DNA from 4 places in the Streptomyces sp. NPDC060205 genome. Region 2 is predicted to be linked to each of the others. Evidence: riboswitches for the same ligand, from Rfam matches in the RefSeq annotation. Region 2 holds a riboswitch; each other region holds the start of a gene.
What was found. A riboswitch is a leader RNA that binds a small molecule or an ion and turns the genes downstream of it on or off. The one in region 2 is predicted to bind cyclic di-AMP.
Positions count from the first base shown of each region.

Region 1: another riboswitch for cyclic di-AMP. It lies ahead of ACFWGJ_RS20615 (peptidoglycan DD-metalloendopeptidase family protein); the one in region 2 lies ahead of ACFWGJ_RS22605 (M23 family metallopeptidase).
Region 3: another riboswitch for cyclic di-AMP. It lies ahead of ACFWGJ_RS05810 (NlpC/P60 family protein); the one in region 2 lies ahead of ACFWGJ_RS22605 (M23 family metallopeptidase).
Region 4: another riboswitch for cyclic di-AMP. It lies ahead of ACFWGJ_RS25880 (transglycosylase family protein); the one in region 2 lies ahead of ACFWGJ_RS22605 (M23 family metallopeptidase).

Region 1 covers NZ_JBHWZP010000110.1:6,567-10,770, forward strand. Annotated here, with positions in the region: gene ACFWGJ_RS20605 (SDR family oxidoreductase) at 1-740, opposite strand, end outside; gene ACFWGJ_RS20610 (TetR/AcrR family transcriptional regulator) at 986-1,564, shown strand; gene ACFWGJ_RS20615 (peptidoglycan DD-metalloendopeptidase family protein) at 1,726-2,628, opposite strand; cyclic di-AMP (ydaO/yuaA leader) riboswitch at 2,633-2,808, opposite strand; gene ACFWGJ_RS20620 (alpha-galactosidase) at 3,093-4,204, opposite strand, start outside.
Region 2 covers NZ_JBHWZP010000127.1:18,711-22,914, reverse strand. Annotated here, with positions in the region: gene ACFWGJ_RS22610 (PrsW family intramembrane metalloprotease) at 1-741, shown strand, start outside; gene ACFWGJ_RS22605 (M23 family metallopeptidase) at 1,007-2,056, opposite strand; cyclic di-AMP (ydaO/yuaA leader) riboswitch at 2,068-2,225, opposite strand; gene ACFWGJ_RS22600 (PP2C family protein-serine/threonine phosphatase) at 2,502-3,635, opposite strand; tRNA gene ACFWGJ_RS22595 (tRNA-Met) at 3,815-3,888, opposite strand; gene ACFWGJ_RS22590 (dihydrofolate reductase family protein) at 3,941-4,204, opposite strand, start outside.
Region 3 covers NZ_JBHWZP010000020.1:41,011-45,214, forward strand. Annotated here, with positions in the region: gene pcrA (DNA helicase PcrA) at 1-1,475, opposite strand, end outside; cyclic di-AMP (ydaO/yuaA leader) riboswitch at 1,962-2,135, shown strand; gene ACFWGJ_RS05810 (NlpC/P60 family protein) at 2,142-3,290, shown strand; gene ACFWGJ_RS05815 (hypothetical protein) at 3,370-3,723, opposite strand; gene ACFWGJ_RS05820 (NlpC/P60 family protein) at 4,164-4,204, shown strand, end outside.
Region 4 covers NZ_JBHWZP010000162.1:1,497-5,700, reverse strand. Annotated here, with positions in the region: gene ACFWGJ_RS25890 (cytochrome P450) at 1-398, shown strand, start outside; gene ACFWGJ_RS25885 (transglycosylase family protein) at 618-1,526, shown strand; cyclic di-AMP (ydaO/yuaA leader) riboswitch at 1,745-1,914, shown strand; gene ACFWGJ_RS25880 (transglycosylase family protein) at 1,920-2,618, shown strand; gene eno (phosphopyruvate hydratase) at 3,065-4,204, shown strand, end outside.

The sequences.
Region 1 (4,204 bases), on a different contig from region 2:
GCGACGGAGGCGACCGGCAGGCCGAGGCTGCGGCCGACCGCCTCGGCGATGGCCTTGGTGGTGACGGTCTCCTCGGCGACGGCGTGCAGCCGCGTCCCCGCGGGCGCCTGTTCCATGCCGAGGCGGATGAGGCGGGCCGCGTCGTCGCGGTGCACCGCCGACCAGGCGGCGGTGCCGTCGCCGACGTAACCGGAGACGCCCCTTTCGCGGGCGGCCGCGGTGAGGAAGTTGACGAACCCCCAGTCGCCGTGGCCGTGGACGCTCGGCGCGAACCGCGTGATCACGGTCCGTACGCCCTGGGCCACGTAGTCCAGGGCGAGGTTCTCGCTGCCGCCCCGGTTGGAGTCCGGGCCGACGGCCGGCGAGACGTCGTCCTCGGTGGCGGGCCGCCCTTCGACGAGGCCGGAGAGGGGCGCGGCGACCACGAACGGGCGGCCGGTCCCGGCGAGGGCGTCGCCGAGCGCCCGGACCGAGGCGCGCTCGGATCGGTCGGACTCGGCGGGATCGCCCCAGTCGTGCTTGTTGGCCAGGTGGATGACCGCGTCCGCCTGGTCGGCGCCCCGCCGCAGCGAGCCGAGATCGTCGAGGTCGCCGCGGAGGATGCCGACGCCCTTGGCGGCGAGGGCCTTCTCGGCCCGGTCGGACCGGGCCAGGCCGATGACCTGGTGGCCCGTGGAGACGAGCTCGTCGACCACGGCGGAGCCGATCCAGCCGGTCGCTCCGGTGACGAATGCACGCATGAGCGTGACCTCCTTCGCCCTGAAGAGGGCAGGTGAGTGGACGGATGAAGGACGGATGAGGGGTGGAGACGGGTGTGGGGACAGGTGGGGCCTGCCGGGCACGGCACTGACACCGCGTCAGATTGCTTGTGATGCAGCGCCGTTACCGCGAGACGGGCGGCACGAGGCCGGAGACCCATTTCCGAGTCACCGTGCACCGTAAAGGTAACACATTCGAGACACCGTGCCTCGTATAGAGTTGCGGGATGGTGGATGGAAGCGGCCGCGGACGGCCCCGCAGTGAGAGCGCACGGGCCGCCGTGCTGCACGCCGTCGACGACCTACTGGTGGAGGTGGGGTACGCGGCCCTGACCATGAAGGGCATCGCCGAGCGGGCGGGCGTGGGCCGGCAGACCGTGTACCGCTGGTGGTCGAACAAGGCGGAGGTGCTCTACGAGGCCAGCGTCATCGACGCCCGGCAGGAACTGTCCGTGCCCCGCAGCGGGGATCCCCGCGAGGACCTCAAGGCCTATCTCGACGCACTCGTGGGCTTCCTGGCCCGCTCCGACGCGGGCGCGGCCTACCGTGCCCTCATCGGCGAGGCCCAGCACGACGCGGAGGTCGCCGCGCTGCTCGCGTCCCGCGACATCCTCGGGGAGAGCGCGGCGGAGGTCGTGGAGGCGGTGCGGAAACCGAGCGGCACCGACCTCTCGCCGGAACAGGCGACCGCGCTGCTGATCGGCCCGCCCTTCTTCCACATCCTGTCCGGGCGCAGCGCGGACGGCCTCGACACCGGACAGCTCACGGATCAGTTCCTGCGCGTCCTGAACCGTCCGGGGGCCTGAAACGCCTGTGAACGCCCCCGCCCCCGCCGCTGTTCCCGCCGGCCGTCCGGCCCCGGACATGCCGAAGGCCGGACCCCGGGGATCACAGGGTCCGGCCTTCGGAGCTTCACATCGGTCGACGCCCGCGGGCGTCGGTCCGCGTCAGGCGGCGTCGGAGGGTGTCAGACGGAGACGCCCTTGGCGCGCAGGTAGGCCAGCGGGTCCACGTCCGAGCCGTAGTCCGGGGTGGTGCGGATCTCGAAGTGCAGGTGCGGGCCGGTGACGTTGCCCGTGGCACCCGAGAGGCCGACCTGCTGTCCGCCGGTCACGCTCTGACCGGCCGAGACGGAGAGGGAGGACAGGTGGGCGTACTGGGCGTAGTGGCCGTCGGCGAGCTGGATGACGACCTGGTTGCCGTACGCGCCGCCCCATCCGGCGGAGACGACCGTGCCCGCGCCGACGGACTTGAGCGCGGTGCCGGTGGGCACGACGAAGTCGACACCGGTGTGGTACCCGCTGGACCACATGCTGCCCGACATCTTGTACGAGGTGCCGATGGACGCCCCCGCGACCGGCAGCGTGAAGCCGGTGGCCGTCGAGGTGTCGGCGGCCTTGGACGCCGTGGTCGTCTTCTTGGCCGCGGACTTGTCGGCGGCCTTGGGGGCGGTGGAGCCGGAGCCGGCCGCCGCCTTGCCACCGAGGGCGAGCTTCAGACCCGGGTGGATGAGGGACGGGTCGCCGCCGATGGACGTGCGGTTGTCCGAGTACAGCTTCTTCCAGCCACCGTCGACGTCCTGCGTGTCGGCGATCTTCGACAGGGAGTCGCCCGAGCGCACGGAGTAGGTCCTGGTCGTGACCTTCTTCGTCTCGGCCTGCTTCTCGGCGGCCGGAGCGGCGGCGACGGACTTGCTCGCGACGTTCGCGGCGCTCGCCACGGAGTCCGCGGCGGTCTGCGGAGTCGCGGCGTGCGCTCCGGTGGCGCCGAGCAGCGGAAGGGCGAGAGCTGCGCCCCCGGTGCCGGCCACGGCCATGGAGCGGGAGAAACGCGGGGACTTGGGACGGCGGTGCTTACCCTTCGCGGGCATGACGAATTCCTCTCCGGCGCCTGCGAGGTGAGCTGTCGGGTGCGAGCTGGAGATGCCCGGCCGTGCTTTCGCACGACTTAACCCCAAGCCGTTCCGGAGACCGGAACAGGCGTACTACCTGTGGGTCCCCCGCTCCTGCCACATACGGGTGAGTGTGCGGATTCCGGGCGGCGGCAGGATTGGGCGTCCGTCCGGATTGGAGGTGAACGTAAGCGACATGAAGAGGCGCAAACAAGCTTGAGGGTTTCCTGTGTGCCCCGTTTTCTTGATCCTCGACCGAAATACCAGTCACCCTGTGTGAATGGGGACCGTCCTCGGTTTGTTAAAGCCCTGAAAACAAAGCGGACTTACGTGAGCATGGCGACAGCGGAACGTCACGGATATGACGCTGCTCACCAAGGACCGCCTCAGGAGCCTTCACTCCGGAGCTAGTTGGAATGAAGGCTCCATTACGGACAGATCAGTCAGATGCGACGCAGGCGGATAACTGCCGCATCGAGGTCGCCGCGCAACCCCGTCCGCAGCCCGTGATGCAACAGCACCGCACCACGGTGGACTTCGCCCGTTTCGAGGCATTCGTACGATGCCGACGGGTCGAGGCCCCGCAGCCTCACCGGCAGGGCAGGCTCGCCGTAGTGCTGGGCCTGGAGCCAGGCGAGGACGACGACCTCGCCGTCACGGACGTACTGGACGGCGCTCAGTCCGCCCTGCGGCGCCCGCAGCCGGTGCAGCTCACCGCGCTGCACGACGGGCCTGATCTCCTTGTAGAGCTCCACCCAGGTCCGCGCCTCGGCCAGCTCCTCCTCGGTCCAGCGGGTGAGGTCGCCGCCGACGCCGAGGACCCCGGCCATCGCGCTCACGAACCGGAAGCGCAGCGAGCTGACACGTCCGTTGAGCTGGGTGTTCGGGCTGTCGGTGACCCAGGCGGCCATGGCCCGCGCGGGATGCACCTGACTGAAGCCGTGCTGGATGGCGAGCCGGTCGAGCGGGTCCGTGTTGTCGGAGGTCCACACCTGGTCCGTACGCGCCATGATCCCGAGGTCGATCCGCCCGCCGCCGCCCGAGCAGGACTCGAAGGCGACACCCGGGTGGGCCGCCCGCAGCCGGTCCAACAGCTTGTACAGGGCGTGCACATGGTCCACCCACAGCCGCTGCGGATAGGCCTCGCCGGGCCAGCCCGCGTCCGTGAAGGCGCGGTTGAAGTCCCACTTCACGTAGTCGATCGGCGCGCTGGAGAGCAGTGCGTCGAGCTGTTCCCACAGGTATTCCTGGACGTCCTCGCGTGCGAGGTTGAGCACGAGCTGATTGCGCAGTTCCGTCCGCTTCCGTCCCGGCTGGAACTGCACCCAGTCCGGGTGCGCGCGGTACAGCTCACTGTCCGGGTTGACCATCTCGGGCTCGACCCAGATGCCGAACTGCATCCCGAGCCCGTGCACGTGGTCACCCAGCGGCTTCAGCCCGCCCGGGAAGCGGTCCCGGTTGACCGTCCAGTCGCCGAGGCCGGCCCGGTCGCTGGTGCGCGCCCCGAACCAGCCGTCGTCGACCACGAACAGCTCGACACCGGCGTCGGCGGCCC
Region 2 (4,204 bases):
CTGGGCACGGCCTTCGGCACGGACCAGCTCACCGGCGACACGGGGATCTTCTCCGTCACGGCCGCCACCTTTTTCGTACGCGTGATCATGTCGCCCTTCGCGCATCCGCTGTTCACCGTGCTGACGGGCATCGGCTTCGGCATCGCGGCGCTCTCGGCCGACCGCCAGCAGGTGCGGCGCGTGCTCCTGCCCCTCACCGGGCTGCTGCTCGCGATGGGCATGCACGCGATGTGGAACGGCTCGTCGGCGTTCGGCGAGTACGGCTTTTTCGCGGTCTACGCGGCGTTCATGGTCCCGTCCTTCGGGCTGCTCACCTGGCTGGCCGTCTGGACACGCCAGCGGGAACTGGGCACGGTCCGCACGGAACTGCCCTCGTACGCCGTGGCAGGCTGGCTGGCCGCGGCCGAGCCGTTCGTGCTCGGCTCGATGAAGGCGCGGCGGCTGGCGCGGGAGTACGCCACGCACCATGGCGGGCGGGACGCGGGGCGGGCGGTGGCGGAGTACGAGGCGTACGCCACCTCGCTGGCGTTTCTCCGCCATCGCGGGCGCCGGGGCCGGGCGGGGGCGGACTTCGCCGTACGGGAGCGGGAGTTGCTGCACGAGCTGTGGGCTCGGCGGGAGCCGGCCCGGCCGGCGCTGGCGTACGCGGCGCGGGCGACTGTGGGGGCGCCGGTGCCGTGGCCTGTGGCGGGGTACGGGTATCCGCCGCCTTACCCGGCATACAACCCGTACCGAACCTGACGCGCCGCGGTCCCGCGCGGGCCGTCCGTGGCTGGTCGCGCAGTTCCCCGCGCCCCTCAAAGCAAAAAACACGCCGTACCGACCGAAGCCGAGACCCAGGCGCGGGCCGTCCATGGCTGAGCGCGCAGTCCCCCGCGCCCCTCAGCGAAAAAGGCAAAGACGCGCGCGTCACCCGGACGCGCGCGTCAGTTTTTTCAGGTCTGTGTCAGTGGGAGTCAGGAGACCGCGGGGCGGGAGGCCGGCCAGGCCGGCCGCTGAGAGTGGTTTACGGGTTGAGGCCCTTGCCGCGCAGCCACGCCATCGGGTCGATCCCGCTGCCGCCGGCCGTGTGGACCTCCAGGTGGAGGTGCGCCCCGGTGACGTTGCCGGTGGCGCCCACGCGCCCGATGACGTCGCCGGTGCTGACCTTCTGCCCGACGCTGACGCCGATCGACGACTGGTGGGCGTACCAGAGCTCCGTACCGTCGTCGAGCGTGAGGACCGTGCGGTAGCCGTACGAGCCGCTCCAGCCCGCCTCGGTGATCGTGCCGCTGTGAACGGCCTTGATCGGGGTACCCGTGGGAGCGGCGAAGTCCAGACCCGTGTGCTGACCGGAGGACCACAGCGAGCCGGACTGCCCGAAGGTGGAGGTGATCGTGTACGAGGAGGTGGGCAGCGTGAACTGCTTGGCCAGCTCGGCGAGGCGCGCGGCCTCGGCCTTCGCCTTGGCCTCCTGCTCCTTCTTCTCCTTCGCGGCGGCGGCCTTGGCCTTCGCTGCGTCCTGCTCCTTGGCCGCGAGTGCGGCGGCCTTCTTCGCGGCGGCGGCCTCGGCGGACGCCTGGGCCTCGCGGTCGACCTGGTCCTGCTGGAGTTCGGCCTGGAGCATGATGCGAGAGCGCAGGGCCTCGCCGGCGTCGGCGTTGCCCTCCTCGGCGTCGGCCTCGGTGAGGCCGGCGGCGGTGAGCGCCGTGCTGGAGCCCTCGGGGGCCTCGTCGTCGGAGATCAGCGAGCCGACGTTCGGCAGGTCGGGGATCGAGATCGACACCGGCGGCTTGCCGGTCTGCGCGGAGGCCATGCCGCCCGCGCCGACGGCGGCTATGACGCCGACGCCCAGAACGGTGGAGCTGCGGGCGAGTCCCCCGCCACGCTGCTTGGCGACGCGGTGCTTGCCGCGGACGGGAACGACGGTGTCCGCGCTGGGATTCCAGGGCTCCCAGGGCTCATCGTCCCTGCGGGCGCCGAAGGCGAAGGTGTCGGGCTTCTTGTCGCCCGAGGTCTCTCCCGTCACCTCGTCAGGCATGAACGAGGGTGTGGGGGCAGGCCTGTTGAACGCCACGTGGGCGCGCTCCTTTCCTTCCTTCTCGCCTACCGGGTTAGCTGACGGGTTCGGAGCAGGAAGGTCTCCTACGCGCGTCAACCGCGGTGTTCACCACCACGAAAGACACGCGATTCACCCCATGTAGGTGGTTCCCCGGTTCCCTTGCGGGATTCGGCGCGTGCGCACGGAGCCGTCTCTTGTGACGGCTGGGACACCGCGCTGCGTTATCGAACGTTAATAGACTCAGGCACCGGATTCCAAGCTGTTCCTGATGATCGTTACGGCTGCTGGCCTGGACTTAAACGCTGCGAGCGGGGTAAATCGGGCGAGTTGATCGCCATTCACAGGTACCGTTTTTGTTGACGGTGTGTCAGTTGTTATGCGCAGGGGCGTCGTTCGACTACTGCAGGTGATATAGGTGCGGTGAGGTCCGGGAGAGGTCCGGGAAGACGCCCCGACGCCCTCACGGCCGCCGGACGGCGAGCAGCGCCATGTCGTCCGTACCGCCGCCCCCCGTGTACCGGAGCACGTCGTCCACCAGTTCGGCGAGCAGCGCGTCGGGCCCGGCGAACTCCCGCCCGGACAGCCGGGCCGCCGGGTCGAAGAACACGCCCCGACCGTCCCGGGCCTCGGACAGCCCGTCCGTGTGGAAGAGCAGCATGGATCCGCCCGGGAAGTCCTCCTCCTGCGCGCGGTCGGGCCAGGCGCCCAGGTCGCCCATCCCGAGCGGCAGCGCGGGTTCCGCCGCGGCGAGCGTGTGCACGGTCCCGTCGCCGCGCAGCAGGAGCGGTCCGGGATGGCCGCGGTTGACGAGTCGTACACGCTGGCTGCCGTGCGGGATCTCGGCGAGCACGGCGGTGATGAAGCCCTCGAAGACCTCGACGCTGTCGCGCCGCACCCCTTCGCGCATCAGCGACCGCTCCAGCCGCTGGGCGACCGCCTCCAGGGTGCTCTCCTGTTCGGCGGCCTCCCGGAAGGCGCCGATGACGACGGCCACGGCGGCGACCGCGCCCATGCCCTTCCCCCGTACGTCGCCCACGACGAGCCGTACGCCGTGCGGGGTGTCCTGCACGGCGTAGAGGTCGCCGCCGATGAGCGCGTCGGTCTGCGCGGCCACGTACCGCACCGCGAGGTCGAGGCCGCCGGTGCGCGCGGCGGGTTCGGGCAGGACGGCCCGCTGGGCGGCCTCGGCGATCTCGTGGGCGGAGGCCAGCCGGGCGTTGCCCAGGCTCACGAGCCGGTTGATGACGACGGCGAGGCAGGCGACCGTCGCCACGGTGGCGATCTCGGTGATCCCGCTCGCGTCGACGGCGAACCGCAGGGTGACGAGGACCATGGCCGCCGTCCCCGCGACGCCCGTCCACACGGTGGCGCCGAGCGACAGCAGGGGCGCGGCGACGAGCGAGGCGGCCGAGAGGAAGGGAGCGGCGGTGAAGTACTGCGGGGTGAGGACGTCGTACAGGACTCCGGCGACGATCAGCAGCGCGGGCAGCACGCGGACGACCGCGCGGGTACGGGGATACAGGCCGGTCCGTCTGTCCGGCTGCGACCCGGCGGAGCCCGGCGACCGCTGCTCGACCGCTCGACGCCCGATCACGTGTCTCCTGCCCTCGACCACCTCGCTCCGTCCAGAGTTCAGTGACCGGCGGTGAGGGGCGAGCGGACGGGGACCGGGCGGGTGAGCGCCGGCGTACGGGACGGCACGCGACACGGCTGCTGGAGCAGCGGAAAACACCTGAGGCCGGAATCCATTGGATTCCGGCCTCAGGCCTTCAGTAGCGGGGACAGGATTTGAACCTGCGACCTCTGGGTTATGAGCCCAGCGAGCTACCGAGCTGCTCCACCCCGCGTCGTTGACTCCACTGTACGCCATTCGCGGGACCCGGCGCACACCGGTAGATGTCAGCCCTGGTTCAGGTGCCGGTTGGGTGCCTTGGCCGCGCTCTCGTGCTCCGGGAGTACGACGACGTCGGCGCCCTCCGCCGCGAGCAGGCCGTTCCCGTCGGCGGCGGCCACGAACGTGTCGGGCTCGCGCCACGCGGTGACGACCCGGCGCACCCCCGCGTCGAGGATCAGCCGGGCGCAGGGCGCGGGCCGCGAGGCGCGGCGGGCGCAGGGTTCCAGGCTGCTGTAGACCGTGGCGGCGGGGAGCCGGGGATCGTCCGG
Region 3 (4,204 bases), on a different contig from region 2:
CGGCGCAGCGGTACGGAGTCCTCGGGGTTCGCGAGCACCCGCAGGTACGCGAGGACGTCCCGGACCTCCTTGCGCTCGTAGAAGCGGACACCGCCGACGACCTTGTAGGGCAGGCCAACCCTGATGAAGATCTCTTCGAAGACACGGGACTGGGCGTTCGTACGGTAGAAGACGGCGACGTCGCCGGCCTTCGCGTCGCCCGCGTCGGTGAGACGGTCTATCTCCTCGGCGACGAACTGCGCCTCGTCGTGCTCGGTGTCGGCGACGTAGCCCGTGATGCGCGCGCCCGCGCCGGCGTTCGTCCACAGGTTCTTCGGGCGGCGTGATTCGTTGCGCTCGATGACCGCGTTGGCGGCGGTCAGGATCGTCTGCGTGGAGCGGTAGTTCTGCTCCAGCAGGATCGTCGTCGCGTTCGGGTAGTCCTCCTCGAACTGGAGGATGTTGCGGATCGTCGCGCCGCGGAAGGCGTAGATCGACTGGTCGGCGTCACCGACGACGCACAGTTCGGCCGGCGGGAGGTCGCCCTCCGACGGCGGTACGTCCTCGGGGTGCGCCACGGTGTCCGTGGCGCTGCCGACGAGCTCCCGGACGAGGGAGTACTGCGCGTGGTTCGTGTCCTGGTACTCGTCCACGAGGACGTGGCGGAAGCGGCGGCGGTAGTGCTCGGCGACGTCCGGGAAGGCGCGCAGGAGGTTGACCGTCGTCATGATCAGGTCGTCGAAGTCCAGCGCGTTCGCCTCGCGCAGCCGCGACTGGTACATCGCGTAGGCCTGGGCGGCGGTCTTCTCGAAGCCGTCGGAGGCCTGGGCGGCGAAGTCCTCCTCGTCGATCAGCTCGTTCTTCAGGTTCGAGATCTTGGCGCTGAAGGACTTCGGCGGGAAGCGCTTGGGATCGAGATCCAGGTCACGGCAGACCAGGGCCATGAGCCGCTTGCTGTCGGCTGCGTCGTAGATCGAGAACGACGACGTGAAGCCGAGCTTCTTGCTCTCGCGGCGCAGGATCCGCACACAGGCGCTGTGGAAGGTCATCACCCACATCGCGTTCGCCCGGGGGCCCACGAGCTGCTCGACGCGCTCCTTCATCTCGCCCGCGGCCTTGTTCGTGAAGGTGATCGCGAGGATCTGGCCGGGATGCACCTTGCGCTCGCCCAGCAGGTGGGCGATGCGGTGGGTGAGCACACGGGTCTTGCCGGAGCCGGCACCGGCCACGATGAGCAGGGGGGAGCCGTGGTGGACCACCGCCGCGCGCTGGTTCTCGTTCAGCCCGTCCAGGAGCGCGGCCGGGTCCACGAACGGCCGGGGCGCGCCGTCGCGGTAGTGGCCGTCCCTGCTCGGAGGCACGTCGAAGCGCCCGCCGAACAGGTCGTCCGGACCGTGGTCCGGCGCTTCGTCCTCGGGCGGCGGCGGGGGCTCTTCCCCGTGGGCCCCGGAGGGCTTGAGGTCCGCCAGGAAGCTGTCATCAAAGAGGCTGCTCATCGCTCTCCGAGTCTAGGCGTCCCCACTGACACCCGGCCGCCACCCCGGAAACTCGGCGGATTCCTGGCCGGGTGAGCCAAGGGCAGAGCTTCACCGGTGATGAGCACGCCATTACACACGGTGGCCGCCACGGCAGCGACACCGGGTGCGGCGATACCAGCGGTACAGCGGTACGCACCTCTGCCCCGCCGACCCGCCGCCTCGCTGCTCAGTCGCCCGGCCGCCCGGCCGCCCGGCCGGAACTTCGCCGGCACCTGAACCGCGTACGGATGGCCTCCGTATATCCGTGTGAAGACAGGGCGCGCCCTGTTCCCCTCCGGGACAACTCGGATCACATCGCGACCAATTGACGTCGGCGGGTGACTCCCGTGGCTCAGGTCACGAAAATGTATCGGGCATATCGCACATCAAACTTCACAGGTGCCACACGTATTGGCTAACTTTCGCGTAGGCCGCTCGACCCGCACCGGCGAACAACGCCGGGCCGAGCGGGCTCCGCCGAATCCGGCATGCCCTCGTGGCCTCCGGAACCGGGGACCCAACCGATCCTGGGGTGAATCGGTCCGAACTCCCTCGTGGGACACGGACCGTAGGGCAAACCTTCCGAAGCACTCGCCCGAACCCGACAGCTAACTCGGTAGGCGGATGACGGAAGGAGACGCCCTCGTGGCGCCACACCGCAAGTCGCGGCCCCCCAGTTCCCTGGGCATCCGGACACCTGCCCTCGCCACCGCGGCCCTGACCTCGGTCGCCCTGCTCTCCCAGACGGCGGACGCCTCGCCCGCCGCGGAGCCCAGGCCGAGCACGGAGGAAGTCCAGAAGAAGATCGACGACCTCTACCAGCAGGCGGGTACGGCCACCGAGAAGTACAACGCGGCCAAGGAGAAGACCACCAAGCAGCGCAAGCGCGTCGCCACGCTGCTCGACGACGTGGCGCAGCGTACGGAGAAACTCAATTCCGCGCGCGAGGCGCTCGGGACCTTCGCCGCCGCGCAGTACCGCACGGGTGCCTCCGCCCCCGACACGGCCTCCCTCCTCCTCGCGGACAACCCGCAGGACTACTTCGACCAGACCCAGCTGATGAGCCGGCTGACCGCCCGCCAGAAGCAGGCCGTCGACGAGTACGTCACCCAGCGGGCCACCACGTCGAAGAAGCGGCAGGAGGCCTCCGAGGGCCTGGAGACGCTCACCACGACGCAGAGCACGCTGAAGACGTCCAAGGCGGACGTCCAGCGCAAGCTCGCCGAGGCGCGCGAGCTCCTGTCGAAGCTGACCGCCGAGGAGAAGGCCCGCCTGGCCGCGATCGAGCGGCAGAAGCAGGAGGAGGCCCGGCGCAAGGCGGACGAGCTGGCGCGGCAGCAGGCGGCCGACGTGGAGCGCCGCCGCCAGGAGGCGGCGACGCAGGGCACGGGAGCCGGTACCGGTACGGGCACCGGCAGCACGGCGGGCTCGGACTCCGCCTCCTCCACCAAGGCGGCCAAGGCACTCGCCTTCGCCCGCGCCCAGATCGGCAAGCCGTACGTCTGGGGCGCGAGCGGTCCCGGCTCGTACGACTGCTCCGGTCTGACGCAGGCCGCCTGGAAGGCCGCCGGTGTGACGCTCCCGCGCACCACGTGGGACCAGGTGAACACCGGCACGACGGTCTCCGTGGACAACGCCCAGCCCGGCGACCTGGTCTTCTTCTACGACGACATCAGCCACGTCGGCATCTACATCGGCGACGGCATGATGATCCACGCCCCGAAGCCGGGTGCGTACGTCCGCGAGGAGTCGATCTACTACATGCCGATCCACAGCGTGGTGCGGCCCGGCTAGCGGCTCACACGGACACCGGAAGGGGTACGGCACCTGGGTGCCGTACCCCTTCCGTGTTCCGGGCGGTCGCCCGGGCCGCTCAGGTCCAGAGCACCGCGATGAAGACGTTCACCGTGGTCAGCCCGCCCACCAGGGCGAACAGGCCCTTCTCCACCTTCTCGTCGTCGCGCTTGACGTAGACGAGGCCGAGGATCACGACCAGGAGCGCCAGCTTCACGCCGATCTTGACGTTGTTGACGGTCTGGTCGTCGGCCTGGTTGAGGCCGACGAGGACCGCGCCGGTGACCAGCATGGTCAGCGCGCCGTGGAGCATGGCGGGGGTGAAGCGGGCCGTGCCGTCGCCCATGGCCTTCAGCTGGGTGAGGAAGCCGCCCAGCAGGGAGGCGATGCCGATGATGTGCAGGGCGACGAAGACATGAATGAGTACGTCCATGAGCCCGGACCCTAACCGGACGCCCGCATGCCGCTCCGCACCGGCCCGCGGCCCGGGCCTCTCGCGGGCCCAGGGCGGAGCCCATAGCACCGTCGGGTGTACCGCTCCCCCACAACGCGCCCATCGGTCACCCCCTCACGCCAAGTCGCCGGCACCGGGCCCGGATCACGGTCGCACCCGGTCAGCTCGTGGCCGAGTGCCACCAGTTCCGTACATGCCGTTACCGCCGGCGTGTCGTGAGGTTTAGCGTCCTTCCCCAGGTGACCGGCTCCCCACCACAACCGCCCGGGCCAGGGCGGCAGTCGGCACCACCGCCAAGAGGTCCGGCGGCGGTCCGCTCCCCCTGTGCGGGCTGCCGCCGGACGTGCAACCAGCCCCTGAGGGCCACCGCCGTGGACGCACCAGTGCCTCGGCGGCTACGGAAGGAACGTGGATCGCACGTGGCAGCGCACCGCAAGCCCAGACAGCGCTCACTCGGCGG
Region 4 (4,204 bases), on a different contig from region 2:
TCGAGGAACTGCTCCGCTACGACGGGCCCGTGGAGCTGGCCACCTGGCGGTTCGCCACCGAACCGCTCAGCGTCGGCGGACAGGACATCGCCGCCGGCGACCCCGTACTCGTCGTGCTCGCGGCGGCCGACCGCGACCCCGACCGCTTCCAGGACCCGGACACGCTGGACCTCTCCCGCCGTGACAACCAACACCTCGGTTACGGCCACGGCATCCACTACTGCCTCGGCGCGCCCCTCGCCCGGCTGGAGGGACAGACCGCGCTGGCCACGCTGCTGACCCGGCTGCCCGACCTGCAACTCGCGGGGGATTCGGCCGATTTGAGGTGGCGCGGCGGGCTCATCATGCGGGGATTGCGCACGCTTCCGGTGGAGTTCACCCCGGTCGCGACATCTTGACGGAAGTGCTGGTGGCCGTAGCACCGGAGGCCACGGAAGGTGAGACTCCGTCAACTCTGTGATCTTCACGTTATCTACGCTGCACCGACTTGTGACAAGAGTTCGAGTGCCGCTACGTTCACCCATCAATGCGGCAGGTCCGCCCGTCGCAGCAGTCACGAGCACGGCTTTTCGCCGTGCCCCGTGCGTATTCCTTGCTGTCACGCGAAAGGCAATCGCATGCTCTCCGGGAACGGCCGTCATCGTCGCCCCCGCCAGGCCCCGGCGCTCCTCGTCGCCGCCGGCGTGGCCGGATCGGCCATCGCGATCCCCCTGCTCGGTGCGAGCGGCGCGAGTGCCGCCAGCGGTACGACCTGGGACGCGGTCGCCGAGTGCGAGAGCGGCGGCTCCTGGAGCGCGGACACGGGCAACGGCCTCTACGGCGGACTCCAGATGAGCCAGGAGACCTGGGAGCAGCACGGCGGCCTCGACTACGCGCAGAGCGCCGACCAGGCCAGCCGCTCGCAGCAGATAGCCGTCGCCGAGAAGATCCTCGCCGCGCAGGGCACGGGCGCCTGGGTGACCTGCGGTCTGGTCGCCGGTCTGACGCAGGACTCCGACTCCGCAGACGTCGACACGGGCCTCGCCGAGGACTCCGCGAGCCCGTCGGCCGACGCGGACGCGGATGCGACAAAGGGGAGCAACGGCGCCAAGTCGGACTCGTCCACGGACAGCGGTTCGAAGTCCGACAACGACTCCGCCTCGGACGCACAGAGAACGGACAGCTCGTCCGCCGACACCAAGGCGAAGGGTGACGACTCGGACAAGTCGTCCCAGAGCGACGACGCTTCGGCCGACGCGGCCGCGGACAGCTCCGGCCGTCACCGGGGCGGCAGCGCCGAGGAGGCCGACATGGCGCCGCGCGCGGACGACTACGCCGGCCGGCACGCCTCGCGCAGCGACAGCACCTCGCGCGTCCTCGCCGACGAGGGCTCGTACGCGGTCCGTTCCGGGGACTCCCTCTCCAGCATCGCCGACTCCCTTGGCATCGACGGCGGATGGGGCGAGCTCTACGCCGCGAACAAGGACAGCATCGGCTCCGACCCGGACTTCATCATCCCCGGTCAGCGCCTCGCGGTCGACGGCTGAGCGATGCCGAGCAAGTAGTGATCAAGGCGCCGAATCGGGCGAAAAGCAGCGGTAGTTCGCGCTGAATGTCCGATTTGGCGAATTGAGACATGGATCTCAACACCCCTGATCGTCTTTGAAATTCGGCGCGGCCCGTGTCTACGGTCGTGACCGCTCGCCATGGGTGAGCCCCGACGGTCGCACGCCGAATCCTGCCAACGGCCGTACGGGAACAGTCGTCGCGTAAAGCGCCGTAGGCAGGAGCGGGGGACCCAGGTAAGTGCCGGACCCGGTCGTCATGGCCGGGCACGGCTTGGGGTTAAGCCGCGTGACAGCAGTGTCACGCGGCCGGGCAACTCACTCGGCCCGAACCCGACAGCTCACCTCGCAGGCGTCGGTGAGGGGATCTACTTCATGCTGCTTTCGAACAAGGGCAAGCACCGTCGCCCGTCCAAGGCTGCCCGCATCGCCACGCTGGCCGGTGTCACCACCGCCGCCGTCGCCGTCCCGCTGATGGGCGCCACGGGAGCCTCCGCCGCCACCGCGTCCGAGTGGGACGCCGTCGCCCAGTGCGAGTCCGGCGGCAACTGGTCGATCAACACCGGCAACGGCTACTACGGCGGACTGCAGTTCTCGTCCTCCACCTGGGCCGCGTACGGCGGCAGCTCCTACGCCTCCACCGCCGACCAGGCGTCCAAGTCCCAGCAGATAGCCGTCGCCGAGAAGGTTCTCGCGAGCCAGGGCAAGGGTGCCTGGCCGAGCTGCGGCGTCGGCCTGTCCGGCGCCTCGACCGGCGGCTCCACCGCCCCGTCGGGCTCCAGCAGCTCCAACCAGAGCACCTCGCAGCCGCAGCAGCAGAACTCGCAGTCCTCCGAGGAGCGCGCCTCGCGTTCGCAGGAGCGTCCGGCGACCAAGAAGACCGTCGAGACTCCGACCGGCAAGAAGGTCAAGAAGGGCGACGGCGAGTACAAGGTCGTCAAGGGCGACACCCTCAGCGAGATCGCCGACAAGAAGAACGTCAAGGGCGGCTGGGCGAAGCTGTACAAGCTCAACGACGACATCGTCGACGACGCCGACTTCATCTTCCCGGGTCAGCAGCTGCACCTCAGCTGACGCGGGCCGCACGCCGGCCGGCCCGCCCCCGGCGGGCCGGCGGTCGCGTCCCCCTTCGGCGGTCCGGACATCACCTCCGGCCGAGGCACTGGCCGCTCGGCCCCGACCGGAGGTCCGGCCCACATCCGAATCGCGACTGAACCACAGCGCCCTCACATCCGTGTCCTTCATAGTGGAGGCCTCGTGAGGGTCACCCCCGTCCCCCACGGGCTCCCCGTTCCGGTGCGTGTTCCCCCGTACGCACCGGGGCGGGGCTTTTTTTGTGCCTGGCTTTCCGCCCGTGTCTTTGTTCCGTTCGGAAACAATTTCCTCTCGGTTCTGTCCAGGAGGCGGTCGAGGGCTGGCCGATCCCCGGCAGCCGGTTAGGCTCATCCCGCGGGGCCACCACGGCCTGCGCGCAACCGGGCCTCCGGCCCGGCACAGCTTGTGTCACATCCCAGAAGGAGATGCTCGTGCCGTCCATCGACGTCGTCGTAGCCCGGGAAATCCTGGACTCCCGAGGCAACCCCACGGTCGAGGTCGAGGTCGGCCTCGACGACGGCAGCACGGGTCGTGCCGCCGTTCCGTCCGGCGCCTCCACCGGTGCCTTCGAAGCAGTCGAGCTCCGCGACGGGGACCCCAACCGCTACCTCGGCAAGGGTGTCGAGAAGGCCGTTCTCGCCGTCATCGAGCAGATCGGCCCGGAGCTCGTCGGCTACGACGCCACCGAGCAGCGCCTCATCGACCAGGCGATGATCGACCTCGACGCCACCGACAACAAGGGCTCGCTCGGCGCGAACGCCATCCTCGGCGTCTCCCTCGCCGTCGCGCACGCCGCCTCCGAGGCCAGCGACCTGCCGCTCTTCCGCTACCTGGGCGGACCGAACGCGCACCTGCTGCCCGTCCCGATGATGAACATCCTCAACGGCGGGTCGCACGCCGACTCGAACGTCGACATCCAGGAGTTCATGATCGCCCCGATCGGCGCGGAGTCCTTCTCCGAGGCCGTGCGCTGGGGCGCCGAGGTCTACCACACCCTCAAGAAGGTCCTGAAGAGCCGCGGCCTGTCCACCGGCCTCGGCGACGAGGGCGGCTTCGCCCCGAACCTCGGCTCCAACCGCGAGGCCCTCGACCTCATCGTCGAAGCCATCAAGGAAGCCGGCTACACCCCCGGCGAGCAGGTCGCCCTCGCGCTGGACGTCGCCGCGTCCGAGTTCTACAAGGACGGCAAGTACGAGTTCGAGGGCAAGTCCCGCTCGGCCGCCGAGATGACCGAGTACTACGAGGAGCTCGTCTCCGCGTACCCGCTGGTCTCCATCGAGGACCCGCTGTACGAGGACGACTGGGCCGGCTGGAACGTCATCACCGAGAAGCTGGGCTCCAAGGTCCAGATCGTCGGCGACGACCTCTTCGTCACCAATCCCGAGCGCCTCGCCCGCGGTATCGAGGAGGGCTCCGCCAACGCCCTGCTGGTCAAGGTCAACCAGATCGGCTCGCTGACCGAGACCCTCGACGCCGTCGAGATGGCCCAGCGCAACGGCTTCAAGTGCATGATGTCCCACCGCTCCGGCGAGACCGAGGACGTCACCATCGCCGACCTCGCCGTC